4 regions of the Streptomyces sp. NPDC020299 genome follow, and region 2 is predicted to be linked to each of the others. Evidence: riboswitches for the same ligand, from Rfam matches in the RefSeq annotation. Region 2 holds a riboswitch; each other region holds the start of a gene.
What was found. A riboswitch is a leader RNA that binds a small molecule or an ion and turns the genes downstream of it on or off. The one in region 2 is predicted to bind cyclic di-AMP.
Positions count from the first base shown of each region.

Region 1: another riboswitch for cyclic di-AMP. It lies ahead of ACH45E_RS36160 (transglycosylase SLT domain-containing protein); the one in region 2 lies ahead of ACH45E_RS27420 (LysM peptidoglycan-binding domain-containing M23 family metallopeptidase).
Region 3: another riboswitch for cyclic di-AMP. It lies ahead of ACH45E_RS20580 (transglycosylase family protein); the one in region 2 lies ahead of ACH45E_RS27420 (LysM peptidoglycan-binding domain-containing M23 family metallopeptidase).
Region 4: another riboswitch for cyclic di-AMP. It lies ahead of ACH45E_RS22040 (NlpC/P60 family protein); the one in region 2 lies ahead of ACH45E_RS27420 (LysM peptidoglycan-binding domain-containing M23 family metallopeptidase).

Region 1 is NZ_JBIRWL010000019.1:8,718-12,983, forward strand. It holds gene ACH45E_RS36150 (outer-membrane lipoprotein carrier protein LolA) at 1-547, opposite strand, end outside; gene ACH45E_RS36155 (polyprenyl synthetase family protein) at 787-1,797, opposite strand; cyclic di-AMP (ydaO/yuaA leader) riboswitch at 2,328-2,510, shown strand; gene ACH45E_RS36160 (transglycosylase SLT domain-containing protein) at 2,516-3,013, shown strand; gene ACH45E_RS36165 (HAD family hydrolase) at 3,046-3,876, opposite strand; gene ACH45E_RS36170 (FAD-dependent oxidoreductase) at 4,019-4,266, opposite strand, start outside.
Region 2 is NZ_JBIRWL010000011.1:188,549-192,814, reverse strand. It holds gene ACH45E_RS27425 (SGNH/GDSL hydrolase family protein) at 1-575, opposite strand, end outside; gene ACH45E_RS27420 (LysM peptidoglycan-binding domain-containing M23 family metallopeptidase) at 776-1,699, opposite strand; cyclic di-AMP (ydaO/yuaA leader) riboswitch at 1,704-1,863, opposite strand; gene ACH45E_RS27415 (alpha-galactosidase) at 2,170-4,242, opposite strand.
Region 3 is NZ_JBIRWL010000007.1:344,737-349,002, reverse strand. It holds gene ACH45E_RS20590 (septum formation initiator family protein) at 1-415, opposite strand, end outside; gene eno (phosphopyruvate hydratase) at 547-1,848, opposite strand; gene ACH45E_RS20580 (transglycosylase family protein) at 2,169-2,873, opposite strand; cyclic di-AMP (ydaO/yuaA leader) riboswitch at 2,878-3,062, opposite strand; gene ACH45E_RS20575 (transglycosylase family protein) at 3,245-4,266, opposite strand, start outside.
Region 4 is NZ_JBIRWL010000008.1:216,092-220,357, forward strand. It holds gene ACH45E_RS22035 (SpoIIE family protein phosphatase) at 1-1,181, shown strand, start outside; cyclic di-AMP (ydaO/yuaA leader) riboswitch at 1,385-1,555, shown strand; gene ACH45E_RS22040 (NlpC/P60 family protein) at 1,564-3,642, shown strand; gene ACH45E_RS22045 (NAD-dependent epimerase/dehydratase family protein) at 3,618-4,266, opposite strand, start outside.

The DNA.
Region 1 (4,266 bases), on a different contig from region 2:
CGTCCTGGTCCGCGGTGCCGTGGTACACCTCGTTGGACTTGCTGTCGTAGCCCCAGACGTCCTTGCCGTCGTGGATGAGGCTGTACTCGGCGGCGCTCTCCATCAGCGAGACCTTCTGGCGGTCCGGGCCGTCGGCCGCCACGCGCAGCGTGTGACTGCCCGAGAGCAGTTCGGTGAGCTTGGACTTCGGGTCCGCCGACGAGCCGTCGCCGCCCCTGCCGGCCCCGGACAGCAGGCTGCTCTCCAGCCCGCCGAGATTCGGCAGGCCGAGGTTGGTGCTGAACCGCACCGTGCCGGACAGCTGCTGCACGTCCGACGCGGCGATCTTGTTTATGAGCTGCTGTGCGCTGATCTTCGGCAGGTCGGGGTCGCCGGAGTCGGCGAGCGCCGGGACCAGCCCGATGGTCGCCGCCGCCACCCCCACCACCGCGACCGGTACGACGTACCGGGCCGCCTTGCGGCGTCCGTGGGCCGTGTCGGTGTCGGCCATGCTGTCGTCGGACGCGGTGTCGCCGGACGTGGTGTCGTCGGATCCGTACGGTGCCATGTGTGCCTTACCTCCGTCGTCGGCGGCGGCTGCCCTCACCCTCGTCAACCCTGAGCCGCCATTCTCACCCGAATCGGTGAGGAGTGGTGATTTCCGTGGTTTCCATCTCACCAAATCGGCCGTGAGGATGCGTCAGACCCGGGAGGCAACTCGATGTACGCCTGCGGTATGACACGGGGAAGCGGGATGTCCTCCGACCCGTAGGGGTCGTACCGGATCGCGCCAGGCGAATCCGGGCACTAGCCGGCCCGGTGCACCACCGCGTCGCACAGCTGCAGGAGCGCCGCCTTGGCGTCGCACTCCCGTAGCGGCGCCAACGCCGCCCGCGCGTCCTCCGCGTAGCGCACGGTGTCCCGGCGGGCCTGCTCCAGCGCCGGGTGGGCGCGCAGCGCGGCCAGCGCCTCGGCGTGCCGGGCGTCGTCGGTCAGGTCGGAGTCGAGCAGGTCGCACAGGGCGATGTCCTCGGCCAGCCCCAGCCGGGCCGCCCGCTCCCTGAGCCGCAGCACGGGCAGGGTCGGGATGCCCTCTCGCAGGTCGGTGCCCGGGGTCTTGCCGGACTCGTGGGAGTCGGAGGCGATGTCCAGCACGTCGTCGGCGAGCTGGAAGGCGACGCCGAGCCGCTCGCCGTACTGGGTGAGGACGTCCACGACCGTCTCGTCGGCCCCGGACATCATGGCGCCGAAGCGGCAGGAGACCGCCACCAGCGATCCGGTCTTGCCGCCGAGGACGTCCAGGTAGTGCTCGACCGGGTCGCGGCCGTCCTGCGGCCCCGCCGTTTCCAGGATCTGCCCGGTGACCAGCCGCTCGAACGCCAGGGCCTGTACCCGTACGGCCTCGGGGCCGAGGTCGGCGAGGATCTGGGAGGCGCGGGCGAAGAGGAAGTCGCCGGTGAGGACGGCGACGGAGTTGCCCCAGCGGGTGTTCGCGCTGTCCACTCCGCGGCGCACCGCGGCCTCGTCCATGACGTCGTCGTGGTAGAGCGTCGCGAGGTGGGTGAGCTCGACGACGACGGCCGAGGGCACGATCCCCGGCGCGTACGGGTCCCCGAACTGCGCCGCGAGCATCACGAGCAGCGGCCGGAACCGCTTCCCGCCCGCGCGCACGAGGTGCTGCGCGGCCTCGGTGATGAAGGGGACCTCACTCTTGGTGGCTTCGAGCAGTCCCTCCTCGACAGCCGCCATTCCGGCCTGGACATCGGCTTCCAGAGCCTGGTCCCGCACGCTAAGCCCGAACGGCCCGACGACGGTCACGAGGGGTCTCCTGTCTGCTGGTGCCTGCTGGCGATCACACGGTTTGTCGATAGGTCGCTGCCCTCACTCAAGTCAGCGTATCCGGTCAGCTTTCGATCACCGAGGGCGCCCACTGTTACAGGCCGGGCGCTATCGGATCACGCCCGTTATGTTTTCGATCGGTCGATAAGCACAGATATTTATCGACTTACACGGAAGTACGACATGACTGCGCCGCTTGGAGCAGTTGGCCTTCCACTCCCTCACCCGATGCGCTACCCGATGCGGCGCCCCTCATGTCCTATTTGCCGTAAATGCTATTCCGTGAATTGGGTCACTTCGGCCGATCGGGACACCCCACCGCCCGGCACCGGCACACCGCTTGCCGCCATTGGGCAGTTGAGGGTTGGCAGACGCAAAGGATCAAGCGCCTCATACGCCTCACAACAAGGTCAACTAGGACTTTATGTGAATCCGGCGCTTGTTCAGGACATGTGCTCTCGCATACGTTCCCGGCCGTCGGGCGGAACGCCGAATCCTGCCGCCGCCCGTCACACCCATCGACGAACTCATTCACGACGGCAGGAGCGGGGGACCCAGGTTTGCCGCCGGTACGGGCGACACCCGTCGTCCCGGAACGGCTAGGGGTGAAGCCGCACCGCCTTCGGGCGGCGCGGCCGGGCACCTCCCAGCCCGAACCCGACAGCTCACCTCGCAGGCGACGGAGAGGAACTCAGCCATGTCTGCTGCCGCTCAGCACCGTGCCCCCTTCGCCCGCCTCGCCCGCAAGCTCGCCGTCGCCGGTACCGGTGCCGCCGTGCTCGCCCTCCCGCTGATCGGCGCGACCAGCGCCTCCGCGGCCACCACCACGAGCGCCCCCAAGGCCGCCCCCGCGGCCGCCACCACGCTCCCGTACGCGAACAACCTCGACGGCTGGATCCGCGAGTCGCTCGCGATCATGGCGCAGAAGGGCATCCCGGGCTCGTACAACGGCATCTACCGCAACGTGATGCGCGAGTCGTCGGGCAACCCGGTGGCCATCAACCTCTGGGACTCCAACGCGGCCGCCGGTATCCCGTCCAAGGGCCTGCTCCAGGTCATCGACCCCACGTTCGCCAGCTACCACGTGGCCGGCACCTCGTACAACATCTACGACCCGGTCGCCAACATCACGGCCGCCTGCAACTACGCCGCCCACCGCTACGGCTCGATCGACAACGTGTTCGGCGCGTACTGACCGCTCCGCTCCCTTGAGGGAGCGAGCCCCGCTCAGGGAAAGAGTCTTTCGAGGACGACGGCGATGCCGTCGTCCTCGTTCGACAGAGTGATCTCGTCGGCCACCGCCTTCAGCTCGGGGTGGGCGCCGGCCATCGCCACACCGTGGGCGGCCCAGTCGAACATCGGGATGTCGTTGGGCATGTCCCCGAAGGCAAGGGCCCGTTCGGCGCTCAGCCCGAGGTGGTCGGCGGCCAGCGCCAGCCCGGTGGCCTTGTTGACGCCGCACGGCTGGAGCTCGACGGTCCCCGGCCCCGACATGGTGACCGTCGCCAGCGAACCCACGGCCGCGCGGGCCGTGGCGGCCAACTCGTCGTCGGACAGGGCGTGATGCCGCAGCAGGACCTTGCTGATCGGCTCGCACCACAGGTCGTCGCGCCGCCGGACCCGTACGGCGGGCAGTGTGGGGTGGGGCATCAGGTAGCCGGGTTCGACGAGGGTGAGCCCGTCCACCCCGTCCTGGTCGACGGCCGCGTACACCTCCCCCACCTCGGCCTCGATCTTGCCGAGCGCGGTCTCCGCCAGCTCCCGGTCCAGGGTGACCGACCACAGCAGGCGGTGGGCGCCGGCGTCGTACACCTGCGCGCCCTGTCCGCACACCGCGAGACCCGTGCAGCCGAGGTCGTCGAGCAGCGGCCGCACCCGCGGCGCCGGGCGCCCGGTCACCACGAGGTGCCGGGCACCCGCTCTCCCGGCCCTGGCGAGGGCGGCGCGGGAGCGGTCGGAGACGGTGTCGTCGCCTCGCAGGAGCGTTCCGTCGAGATCCGTCGCGACGAGCGAATACGCAGGGCAGGTCAGGGGGGAATATGCGGGGGGTGCGGCCATGATCAGAGAATACGGACACCGCACCCCCACGACTCACCGCTGTTTCCAGCCCCAAGTGGCGCCCGCGGGCTCCTTGATGGCGATTTGACGACGATGTCGAGACGTGTGACGAGACGTGCGTCGGGACGTGTGGCGCAGCCCGTCAGCCGTGTGCCGCCGCGAGGTGCTTGGCCAGACGCGGCGAGGCGAACTCGGTGCCGCAGACGAAGCGCATCACCGGGCCGTACGACGACGCCGCCGGAAGACCGGTGAAGTACAGCCCCGGGACGGAGGAGACGTATCCCGCACTCAGCCGGGGCGCGCCCCGGCTCACCGTGAGCCGGGTGCGCAGCTCATGGCCGAGGAAGTCCATGGCCGCGATGTCCACGCGGTAGCCGGTGGCCGCGATGA
Region 2 (4,266 bases):
AGGCCGAGCAGCTGGCCGGCCCGCAGGGCCACGCGCGTGTGCCCCTCGGACGAGAGGTGGAGCCGGTCGTGGTCCCAGGCTCGCCGGTCCTGGACCGTCCTCAGGGACCACAGGTCGAGGACGGGACAGCCGTACCGGTCGGCGATGGCCCGCACATGACCGTTGTACGTGGCGATCTTGCCGCGCAGATGCTTGAGCACGGGCACGCCACGCGTGTCGAAGCCGGTCGTCACCATGACCGTGCCCGCGACGGAGGTGAGCTGTGCCACCGCCAGCTCGAAGCGCTCGGCCACCTCGTCGGGGTCGGTGCCGGGGCGGATGATGTCGTTGCCGCCCGCGCAGAAGGACACCAGGTCCGGGGCGAGTTCGACGGCGCGCGGGAGCTGGTCCGCCACGATCTGGTCCAGCAGCTTGCCGCGCACCGCGAGGTTCGCGTACCTGAAGTCGCCCTCGGGCCGCCGGTCCGCGAGGAGGACCGCGAACCGGTCGGCCCAGCCGACGAACGCCCCGTCGGGGCCGGGGTCGCCCACGCCCTCGGTGAAGCTGTCCCCCACCGCCACGTACGACCCGATCACTGCTCTGTTGTCACTCTTCGAATCGTCTGCCACATCGGCCCATGATTCACCTTCCGATGTGACCTACGCGACCGTAATACGGGGTTGACGGACGGTGAGATAAGCCACGGCACCGAAGGGCGCCGGGCGGGAATACGCCCGCGCACACCGAAGACCGGACCCGGGGATCAGGGGTCCGGCCTTCGGTGGTCCAGGGACCGTCAGGCGACGGCGACGCCGTGCGAGCGGAGGTAGCCGACCGGGTCCACGTCCGAGCCGTAGTCCGGCGTGGTGCGGATCTCGAAGTGCAGGTGCGGGCCGGTCACGTTGCCGGTCGCGCCGGAGAGGCCTATCTGCCGGCCCGCGGCCACGGTCTGCCCGGCCGAGACGGAGATCGAGGAGAGGTGGCCGTACTGCGCGTAGTAGCCGTCGGCGAGCCTGATCACGACCTGGTTGCCGTAGGCGCCGCCCCAGCCGGCGGAGACGACCGTGCCCGCGCCCACGGCCTTGACGGAGGTGCCGGTCGGGACGACGAAGTCGACGCCCGTGTGGTAGCCGCTGGACCACATGCCGCCCGGCACGTGGTAGCCGGTGCCGATGGTGCCGCCCGACACCGGGAGGGTGAAGCCGGTGGCGGCGTTCGGCGCCGCGGCGGGCGCCGGCCGGGTCCGCGTGGCCGACCGCGAGGCCGAGGGCGTGGTCGTGTGCGCGGAGGACGAAGTCTTCCTGGAAGCGGAGGACTTGGTGCTCGTGCCGGTACCGGCGGCCTGCTTCCCGAGGGTCAGCTTCAGACCGGGGTGGATCAGCGAGGGATCGCTGCCGACGGCCTCGCGGTTGTCCGCGTAGAGCCGGTGCCAGCCGCCGCGGACGTCGTGCTCGTCGGCTATCTTCGCGAGCCAGTCGCCCGACCGGACCGTGTAGGTGTGCGCGCCCGCATGCGCTGCGGAGGCCTTCCGCTCGGCCACCGGCACGGCCTGGACGGCCTTTTCGGAAACGGAGTCCTTCGCGGTGGCCGCGGTGGCCGCATGGGCGCCGCCGGCCCCCATGAGGGGCAGCGCCAGCGCGGCGCCGCCGGTTCCGGCGACGGCGATGGAGCGGGTGAAACGCCGGTTCTTGGGACGGCGGTGCTTACCCTTCGCGGGCATGGCGAATTCCTCTCCGGCGCCTGCGAGGTGAGCTGTCGGGTTCGGGCTGGAGCTGCCCGGCCGCGCGCGGAGCACGGCTTCACCCCTAGCCGTCCCGGAGACCGGGACAGGCAGTCGTACCTGGTGGGTCCCCCGCTCCTGCCGTGCACGGGTGAGTGTGTCCGGGCTCCGGGCGGCGGCAGGATTCGGCGTTCCGTCCGGATTGGTGGCGAACGTAAGCGAGCGGGACACGAAGGGACAAGCAGATGGTTCCCTCTGTCCGTGTTTCGCTTGATCCGTTACGGGAATTCCCGGTCACCCTCCGTGAATTCCCTTCTCCTTCACCCCTTCAAATCCCAGGAAACTTATGCGGATTACGTGAACATGACGCACAACGGACGGTCACGAATATGACCCTCCTCACCACTCGACCCCCATTACCCCCTATTTCACGGTTAGTTATAACGAAGGACCCAATTCGGGCAGATTACTCAGATGCGTCGCAGCCGGATGACCGCCGCATCGAAGTCGCCGCGCAAACCCGTACGCAGCCCGTGGTGCAGCAGAACGGCACCCCGGTGGATTTCACCCGTTTCGCGGCATTCGTACGACGCCGTGGGGTCGAGGCCGCGCAGCCGCAGCGCGGGGACCGGCTCGCCGTACCGCTGCGCCTGGAGCCAGGCGAGGACGACCGTCTCGCCCCCGAGGACGTACTGCACCGCGCTCAGCCCGCCCTCCGGCGGCCGCAGCCGATGGAGGTCGCCGCGCTGCACGACCGGGCGGATCTTTTTGTAGAGCTCCACCCACTCCCGGGCCTCGGCGAGTTCCCCCTCCGTCCACTCCGAGAGGTCGCCACCGACGCCGAGAACCCCGGCCATGGCACTCACGAAGCGGAACTTCAGGGAGCTGACCCGGTCGTTGAGCTGGGTGTTCGGGCTGTCGGTGACCCAGGCGGCCATGACCCGCGCGGGATGGATCTGGCTGAAGCCGTGCTGGATGGCCAGCCGGTCCAGCGGGTCGGTGTTGTCGGAGGTCCACACCTGGTCCGTACGGCTCATGACGCCGAGGTCGATCCGGCCGCCACCACCCGAGCAGGACTCGAAGGCGACGCCCGGGTGGGCCGCCCGCAGCCGGTCGAGGAGCCCGTAGAAGCCCCGGACGTGGTCCACCCACAGGCGCTGCGGGTACGGCTCGGCGGGCCAGCCGGCGTCGGTGAAGCAGCGGTTGAAGTCCCACTTCACATAGTCGACCGGGGCGCTGGACAGGAGCCCGTCGAGCTGCTCCCAGAGGTACTGCCGGACCTCCTCGCGGGCGAGGTTGAGGACGAGCTGGTTGCGGAACTCCGTCCGCTTCCGTCCCGGCTGGAACTGCGCCCAGTCCGGGTGGGCGCGGTACAGCTCGCTGTCCGGGTTGACCATCTCGGGCTCGACCCAGATGCCGAACTGCATGCCGAGGGCGTGCACCTGGTCCGCGAGAGGCTTGAGGCCGTTCGGGAAGCGGTCGGGGTTGGGCGTCCAGTCGCCGAGACCGGCGCGGTCGCTGGTGCGGGCACCGAACCAGCCGTCGTCGACCACGAACAGCTCGACACCGATCGCCGCCGCCCGCCGGGCGAGGGTCGCCTGCTGCTCCTCGGAGATGTCGAAGTTCGTCGCCTCCCAGGAGTTGAACAGCACGGGCCGGTCGCGGTCGGCGTCCGGGATGACGTACGCCCGCTGATAGGCGTGCCAGGCACGGCTGGCACCGCCGAAGCCGCCGTCGCTCCACAGGCCCGCGAAGACGGGCGTGGTGTACGACTCCCCCGGCGCCAGGGTCAGCAGGCCCGAGTCGTCGTAGCCGGCGCCGCCGGTGATCTGCACGCGCGCGTCGGGGAGTTGGGCGACCGCGATCCGCCAGGACCCCGACCAGCCGAGGGCGCAGCCGTAGACCTCCCCGTGCTCCTCGCCGGCGCCGGTGTCGAGGGCGACCCAGGGCAGGTGCTGGTGACCGGTGTGACCGCGGCGGCTGCCGATGACCTTGTCGCCGTACGTGAGCGGAGCGCTGGTCAGCCGGGACTCGGCGGCCCAGCGGCCGTGCAGCTGGGACAGCCGCCAGCCGTCCCGGTCGGGCAGGGTCCAGGTGGCGGCGTCGGCGCGCAGCAGCTCCACGCGCGCGTCGCCGCCGTTGCCGACCGTCACCCAGCGCTCGACGACGTCCCCGCGCATCCGGTAGTGGAGCGTGACGGCAAGACCGCCGTCCCTGAAGCGCAGCCGCAGCTCGTCGCCCTCGGTGTCGTACGCCTCGAAGGTCCACTCGGTGCCGCGCCGCTCCTCGGTGCGCACGGACAGGGCGGGCCGGACGAAGCGGGGACCGCCCTCCACCGGGTACTCCTCGCGGCCGTCGAGCGGGGACTCGAAGGGCCAGTAGCCGGGCAGCGGACGGACGGCGAGGGCCTCGGCGTCGGCGAGCGCGACGCGCGGGCCCCAGTGGAGGTGGAGCAGCTCGTGCGCCTCCGTGAGATGCAGCGCGTAAGCGCTGGTGGGCCCCGTCAGGAGCCACGTACGACCGTTTTCGGCGATATCCACCATCGAACCCTCACAGGTGCCAACAGA
Region 3 (4,266 bases), on a different contig from region 2:
CGGCCGCCACCAGGTCGGTGCGCGCCTGCTTGGCCGCGTCCGGGTCGATCACGACGTATCCGGTCTCCCCCGGCATCACATAGTGCAGCCGCCGCCGGATCTGCTGCTCGGCGTACGTGTCGTCCTGCCACCGCGCCTTGAGGTCGCGCAGCTGTTCGACCCGCTCCCTGGCATGCTGCTTCTCCCGCTGCAGGTCGGCGATCTGGGCGCGCTGGGAGACGTACTGCCGCATCGGGTAGGCCAGGGCCACCACCAGGGTGCACACCACGAGGGCGAGCAGCGCGGCCCGGCTGGTGAGCCGGGAGCGGCGGGCCTGCCGTTTGGTCTGGGAGCGGTAGACCCGGGCCGCCGTCTGCTCGCCGAGCAGCCGGATCCTGGTCGCGGTGGAGAAACGGTCCCGTTCCTTCGCGGCCATCTGGCTCTCCGCCTCCCCTGCGTGCGTCTTGCGTGCTGCCTACGTGCGTACGTCCCCGGACACGGTACGGGACCGTGTCCGGGGACGTACGTACGACTGGCTAGGCCTTACCCGGGGTTGACCGGTTGGGGTCAGCCCTTGGAGATCGCGCCGCGGAACCGCGGGAAGGCGGAGCGGCCGGCGTACACGGCGGCGTCGTCGAGGATCTCCTCGATGCGCAGCAGCTGGTTGTACTTGGCGACGCGGTCGGAGCGGGCCGGGGCGCCGGTCTTGATCTGGCCGCAGTTCACCGCGACGGCGAGGTCGGCGATGGTGACGTCCTCGGTCTCGCCGGAGCGGTGGGACATCATGCACTTGAAGCCGTTGCGCTGGGCCATCTCGACGGCGTCCAGGGTCTCGGTCAGCGAACCGATCTGGTTCACCTTGACGAGCAGGGCGTTGGCGCTGCCCTCCTCGATGCCGCGGGCCAGGCGCTCCGGGTTGGTGACGAACAGGTCGTCGCCGACGATCTGGACCTTGTCGCCGAGCTTGTCGGTGATGACCTTCCAGCCGGCCCAGTCGTCCTCGAACAGCGGGTCCTCGATGGAGACGAGCGGGTAGGCCGCCACGAGCTCCTCGTAGTACTCCGTCATCTCGGCGGCGGAGCGGGACTTGCCCTCGAACTCGTACTTGCCGTCCTTGTAGAACTCGGACGCGGCGACGTCGAGCGCGAGCGCGATCTGCTCGCCCGGGATGTAGCCGGCCTGCTTGATGGCCTCGAGGATGAGGTCGAGGGCGGCGCGGTTGGACTCGAGGTTGGGGGCGAAGCCGCCCTCGTCGCCGAGGCCGGTGGACAGGCCCTTCGACTTCAGGACCTTCTTCAGGGTGTGGTAGACCTCGGCACCCCAGCGCAGCGCCTCGGAGAAGGACTCCGCGCCGATCGGGGCGATCATGAACTCCTGGATGTCCACGTTGGAGTCGGCGTGCGAGCCGCCGTTCAGGATGTTCATCATCGGCACCGGCAGCAGGTGCGCGTTCGGGCCGCCCAGGTAGCGGAAGAGGGGGAGGTCGCTGGCCTCGGAGGCGGCGTGGGCCACGGCGAGCGAGACGCCGAGGATGGCGTTGGCGCCGAGGGAGCCCTTGTTGTCGGTGGCGTCCAGGTCGAACATCGCCTGGTCGATCAGGCGCTGCTCGGTGGCGTCGTAGCCGACCAGCTCCGGGCCGATCTGCTCGATGACGGCGAGGACGGCCTTCTCGACGCCCTTGCCCAGGTAGCGGTTGGGGTCACCGTCGCGGAGCTCGATGGCCTCGAAGGCGCCCGTGGAGGCGCCGGACGGGACGGCGGCACGACCCGTGCTGCCGTCGTCGAGGCCGACCTCGACCTCGACCGTGGGATTGCCTCGGGAGTCCAGGATTTCCCGGGCTACGACGACGTCGATGGACGGCACGAGCATCTCCTTCTTGGATGTGACGCTGAAAGTGCGGGGCTGGTGTGCCTTGCGACTAGAGCCTAACCGTCCCGGGGCCATCGGCAGCCGACCGACCGCCTCGTGGACATGGCGACGGTACACATTGTTCCCCGTCGGAACAAAGGGCCGGAAGGGAAGAACCGGGGAAAAGACCGGGGAAAAGAAAAGACCCCGCCCCGGCGCGTACGGGGGAACACGCGCCGGAGCGGGGAGCCCCGTGGGGGACGGGGGGCGTGACCCTCACGGGGCCTCCATCATGGAGACCGCCGATATGAGGGCGCTGTGGTTCTGCTACCAGCCAGGTGTCACTTCAGGTGCAGCTGCTGGCCCGGGTAGATGACGTTGGCGTCGTCGATGATGTCCTTGTTCAGCTGGAACAGCTTCTGCCAGCCGCCGGCGACGTGGTGCTTCTCGGCGATCGAGCTGAGGGTGTCACCCTTGACGACCTTGTACTCGCCGTCGCCCTTCTCGACCTTCTTGCCGGTCGGGGTGGTGACGGTCTTCTTGGTGACGGTCTTCTCGGGGGCCTGGCGCTCCGTGGAGCGGTTGGCGGCCTGCTCGTCGGTCGAGCGGGTGCCGGCGCCGTTCGACGAGGAGCCGGCGGAGCTCGACGAGCTGCTGCTCGAACCGCTGTAGGTGGCGCCGGACAGACCCTTGCCGCAGACCGGCCAGGCACCCTTGCCCTGCGCGGCGAGGACCTTCTCGGCGACGGAGATCTGCTGGGACTTGGAGGCCTGGTTGGCCTGGGAGGCGTACTGCGTGCCGCCGTACGCGGCCCAGGTGGAGGCGGAGAACTGCAGACCGCCGTAGTAGCCGTTACCGGTGTTGATGGACCAGTTGCCGCCGGACTCGCACTGGGCGACCGCGTCCCACTCGGAGGCGGTGGCAGCGGAGGCGTTGCCGGCCGCCATCAGCGGGGCGGCGACGGCGGCACCGGTGACACCGGCGACAGCGATGGCGCGAACGGCCTTGGACGGACGACGGTGCTTGCCCTTGCCGGAAAACAGCATGGATCGATCCCCTCACCGACGCCTGCGAGGTGAGCTGTCGGGTTCGGGCCGGTTGAGTTGCCCGGCCGCACCTCGCGTGGTTCTCGTGCGAGGCGCGGCTTCACCCCTAGCCGTCCCCGGCGGTCTCTCGACCTCCGGGCCCGGCGCTTACCTTGGGTCCCCCGCTCCTGCCTACGGCGCTTGACGCGACGACTGTTCCCGGGCAGCCGCTGGCAGGATTCGGCGTTGCGGCGGCCGGGGCCCGCATTGGCGAGCGGTCATGACCGTAGACACGCGATCCGGTGAAATTCAAAGACGATCAGGGCTTCTGAGACTCATCCCACACTTTCACCAAACCGGACATCAAGCCCAAAACAGGGCGTCAACTCCCGCTACTTTGCACCCGTTTCGGCACTGAGTTCCAGGGTCTGACCGGGGGTGATGTTGTTCGGGTCGGTGCCGATGGCGTCCTTGTTGGCGGCGTAGAGCGCCCGCCATCCGCCGTCGAGGTCAAGGGAGTCGGCGATGGAGGCGAGGGTGTCACCGTCGCGCACGGTGTAGTCGCGTGCGGCGTGCCGGCCGGAGGCGCTGTCGGTGTGACTCTTTGTCACACTTTCGTCCGCACTGTCACCCCGATGACGGCCGCTGCTGCTCGCTCCGGTGTCCACAAGACTCCAAGAACCGCCGGTCTGCCATGAATCGTCCGATTCGGCGATCTCAGGGGACGCCGAGGACGAACCGTCGCTCCCCCCGGACTTCCCGGAGCCGGAAGATGCCGACTTGTCCGGCTTGGTGGAATCGTCCACACCCTTGGAGCCGGCGTCGGCACTCGAGCTCGGCGAGGGCGAGGCGTCCGACGAGGAGCCGGAATCGGACGACCCCGAATCCCCGGACGCCTTGGAGTCCTTGGACCCCTTGGAGTCCTTCGAATCGGAGGAACCAGACGAACCGGGTGAATTCGCGGAATTCGACGCGTTGGAGGAGTCGTCGGAGCCGGACGCCCCGGACCCCCCGACACCCGTGTCGACGTCCACCGAAGCGGAGTTCGACGTGAGGCCGGAGAGCAGGGCGCAGGTGGCCCAGTGCTTGGTGCCCTGGTCGTCGAGGATCTTCTCGGCGACCGCGATCTGCTGTGAGCGGCTGGCCTGGTCCGGGCTGGAGGCGTAGTCGAGGCCGCCGTACTTGTCCCAGTCGTCCTGGGACATCTGGAGGCCGCCGTAGTAGCCGTTACCCGTGTCGGCGCTCCACGAGCCGCCGCTCTCGCACTCGGCCACCTTGTCCCACGTGGTCCCGTCGGCCGCGTTGGCGGCGGATGCGCCGAGCAGCGGGATGGCGATGGCGGAGCCGGTCACTCCGGCCGCGACGAGGAGAGCCGGAGCCTGACGGGGGCGTCGGTGGCGACCGTTCCCGGAGA
Region 4 (4,266 bases), on a different contig from region 2:
GCATGGTCGCCCTGCTGACTCCGGACCTGGTGTACGCGGAAGCGAACGAGGAGTTCCTGCGGATGGCCGGGCGCAGCCGCGAGGAGGTGGTGGGCCGTCACCTGTTCGAGGTCTTCCCCGACAACCCCAACGACAACGGCGCCACGGGCATGCGGAATCTGGGCGCCTCCCTGCACCGGGTGCTGGACACCGGCGAGCGCGACACCATGGCGCTCCAGCGGTACGACGTCGAGTCCGCCGACCGGCCCGGGCACTGGGAGGAGCGCTACTGGAGCCCGGTGAACGCGCCGGTGCTGGGACCGGACGGGACGGTGGTGCTGCTGGTGCACCGGGTCGAGGAGGTCACGGAGCTGATCCGGGCCCGGAGCGGCGCGGACAGCGACCGTACCCAGGTGCTGGAGGCCGAGCTGTACCGGCGCGCACGGGAGTTGCAGGAGCTGAACGAGCAACTGCGCAGGACCCAGGCCCGTGACCGGAAGGTGGCGCTCGCCCTCCAGGAGGCGATGCTCCCCGCCCGCCGGTGGGTGGCGGGCCACCGGGCCGCCGTCCGCTACCGGCCCGCGGTGAGCGCGCTGAACGTGTGCGGGGACTGGTACGACCTGGTCGACCGGGGCGGCGGCGACTGCATCGGCGTCTCGGTCGGCGACGTGGTGGGGCACGGTCTGCGGGCCGCGTGCGTGATGGGACAGTTGCGCAGCGCGCTGAGCGCCGCCTGCCGCGTCGCCGAGGGCCCGGCGCAGGCCCTGAACGCCCTCGGGGAGTACGCTCATGTGCTCGACGGCGCGGAGTCGGCGACGGCGGTGACGGCGTTCATCGACTTCGAGCGGCACACCCTGATGTACAGCAGCGCCGGCCACCCGCCGCCCGTACTGGTCCACCGCGACGGCACCGTGGAGTTCCTCGACCGGGCCACCGACGCCCCGCTGGACGCCCGGCCCGACCCGCGGCCCCGGCCCGAGGCGCACACCGGGTTCGCCGAAGGCGCCCTCCTCGTCCTGTACACCGACGGCCTGATCGAGCGTCGACGCGAGGACATAGACGTCGGGCTGGCGCGCCTCGCCGACGCCCTCGGCCGGCACCGTGACGCGGACCCGGAGGACCTCGCCGACGCCGTCCTGCGGGAGTTGCTTCCGAGGGAGGGCGCGACCGACGACACCGCGCTCGTCATCATGCGGTTGTGAGGCGTTGTGAGGCGTCATCATGCGGCTGTGCGGCGGGGTTTCGTACGCTTCTCCGGGCATCTTCACCGGATGGTCACGAGCGCCAAGATGAATATCACAATTACGTATCGGACATTCCGCTCTTCAACCTTCACACCAGCCACACAAGTTGGTTAAGTTGGCGTTCAGACCGCACGGCTCCCCCTGGCGAACCTCGCCGGGCCGCGCGGCCTCCGCCGAATCCGGTGTCCCCGCAGGGCAACGGAACCGGGGACCCAACCGACTTGGGGTGAATCGGCCCGACCGCCCGACGGGGCAGGGCCGTAGGGCATGCCTTCCACCATCGACCGCCCGAACCCGCCAGCTAACCCGGTAGGCGGAGCACGGAAGGAGTACGTCCCCCATGGCGCGCGAAAGCCGCGACGAGGTTCGGCAGCGAATCGACAGCCTTTACGACCAGACCGAGAGCGCCACGGGGAACTTCAACGCGACCCGCGCGACATCGGGGGGATCGCCCGGTCGTGGTGTGCGCCTCCGCAGGTCGGACAGGGGGACCGATCCCGGTCTGGACAGCATCGCCCAGCAGTGGATGACCGGGGCCCGTTCCAAACTCGGCCCCACCACCCCCGCCATACTCCCGGCCGACCGGTCGTCGCAGCGTCCGGCCAGCCCCGCCGCCCTGGACAACATCGCCCGCCAGTGGATGACGGGGGCCCGCTCCAAGCTGGGACCCACCTCCCCCGCCATACTCCCGGCCGACCGGTCGTCGCAGCGTCCGGCCGGGCGGCGCGCCGACGTCCCGATCCCGAAAGAGCTGCTGGAAGCGGCCGAGCGCATCCTGCCGGAGCTGACCGGCGGGTCTTCCGGGCAGACGGGCGCCCGCGCCGTGCCGGAGCTGACGGCCCGCCCCAGGGCGGAGCTGACCGCCGGGCCCGTGGCCGCGCTGCCGGCCGTGCCGGAGCCGCGGCAGGAGACCCCCCTCGCGCTGCCCGCGGCCGGGCCGCGGCGGTCCACGCCGCTGGCCTCGAAGGAGAAGAACCAGAAGAAGCTCGCCGCGGCCCGGGACCTCCTCGCCCGCCGGATCGCCCAACCGGGCGGCACGCCCGCACCCCGCCCGGCGGCCGCGGCGGCCGAGTCCGCGCCTCCCGCCGCTCAGCCTTGGCGCGGCGACCCCGAGCAGGCCCTTCAGCCCGCGGAGCAGGAGTGGCTGCGCCAGCAGTGGTCCGGGCTCAGTGGGGGCTTGTCCGCCACAGGCAGAGCGACGGCCAGCGGAGCCGCGCCGGCCGGGAGGGGCGCGATGGCCGGTGCCGGCATGGCAGCCGCCCCGGCCATGGCCCCCGGTGCCGGGGCAGCCATCGGTACCGCCCCGTCCATGGGCGTCGCCGCCCAGGGCGCGACCCCGATGACCGCCACCGGAACCTTCAGCGTCCCCAACCCGCTGACGGACAGCGGGGCGTTCAGCGTCCCCAACCCCGTCGCGAACACCGGGACTTTCAGCGTTCCCAACCCCCTCACGGACAGCGGGGCGTTCAGCGTCCCCAACCCCGTCGCCAACACCGGGACTTTCAGCGTTCCCAACCCCCTCACGGACAGCGGGGCGTTCAGCGTCCCCAACCCCGTCGCCAACACCGGGACTTTCGCCGTCCCCAACCCCGTCGCGAACACCGGGACCTTCAGCGTCCCCAACCCCCTCACGGACAGCGGGGCGTTCGCCGTCCCCAACCCCGTCGCGAACACCGGGACCTTCAGCGTCCCCAACCCGCTGACGGACAGCGGGGCGTTCAGCGTTCCCAACCCCGGCACCTTCAGCGTGCCCAACCCCCTCACGAACGCCGGACCGGTCCCCGCCCCAGCCCCCCTCGCCAACACGGCAACCGTCACCGCTCCCACCCCCGTCACGAACACGGACATCTTCAGCGCCCCCAACCCGCTCGCGGACAGCGGCGCGTTCCCCTCGACGCCCCCCTGGGCCGCCCCCGGAGTCTTCGCCTCTGTCACCCCGCCCGTCGCGCCCAGCCCCGTACCCCCGTCACCGGCCCCCGTCGCGGCCCCGGTGCCGACTCCGGCCCCGACTCCTGCCCCTGCCCCCACTCCAGCCCCCGCCCCCGCCCCCGCCCCCTACGAGGGAAGAGCCGCGCAGGCGCTGGCGTTCGCTCGGGCTCAGGTCGGGCGGCCCTGTGTGTGGGGGGCGACCGGGCCGGACTCCTACGACTGCTCGAGTCTCACCCAGGCCGCCTGGCGAGCCGCAGGCGTGGCGCTGCCGCGGGCCGCGCGGGAGCAGGCGGAGGCCGGGACGCCCGTGGCGCTGAGTGAGGCCCGGCCCGGTGATCTCGTGATCTTCTTCCAGGACGCCGGCCATGTCGGCCTGTACTCCGGCAACGGCATGATGATCCACGCCCCGGGCCAGGGCGCGTACATCCGCGAGGAGTCGGTCTACGGTGCCGGGGAGGCGGCGATTCACCGGGTGATACGGCCCGCGTGAGACCGGCCGCGCCAGCTCTCGTAGTGGTCGAGCAGGGTCTCTTCGACCGGCCGGTAGGAGAGGCCCAGCTCGTGCACGCTGCGGCTGTTGTCCACGCGGAAGCGGATGCCGAGGTGCCCCCGGATGTAGTCCTGGGTGAGCCCGAACGCCGGGCCCAGGACGCGTACCGGCCAGTGCGGCAGCGCGGTGCGCGGGAGGCGCAGGTCACGGGGGTGGCGGGCCCGGATGACGCGGGACATCTCCAGGAAGGACGTCATCGTCTCGGCCGCGACGATGTAGCGGCCCTCGGCCGCCGGGTTCTCGGCCGCGGCGATGTGCGCGTCGGCGACGTCCCGTACGTCCGCCGTGGTGAAGCTGAAGTCCGGGGCGCCGTAGCAGAAGTAGCCCTTGAACAGTTCGTCGAGCAGGAAGAGGCTGCCGGACCCGGACGCGGGGGTGAGTGAGGGGCCGAGGATCAGTCCGGGGTTCACGGACACCATCCGCCAGCGGTCCTGGGCCAGTTCGGCCTCCCGGGCGATGCGCTCCGCGACGGTCTTCGCGTAGTGGTACGGGTTGTTCTCCACCGTGCTGGTGGTGTTGAAGTACTTCTCCGACAGCACCTGGCCGTCCATCCCGAGGACGTCG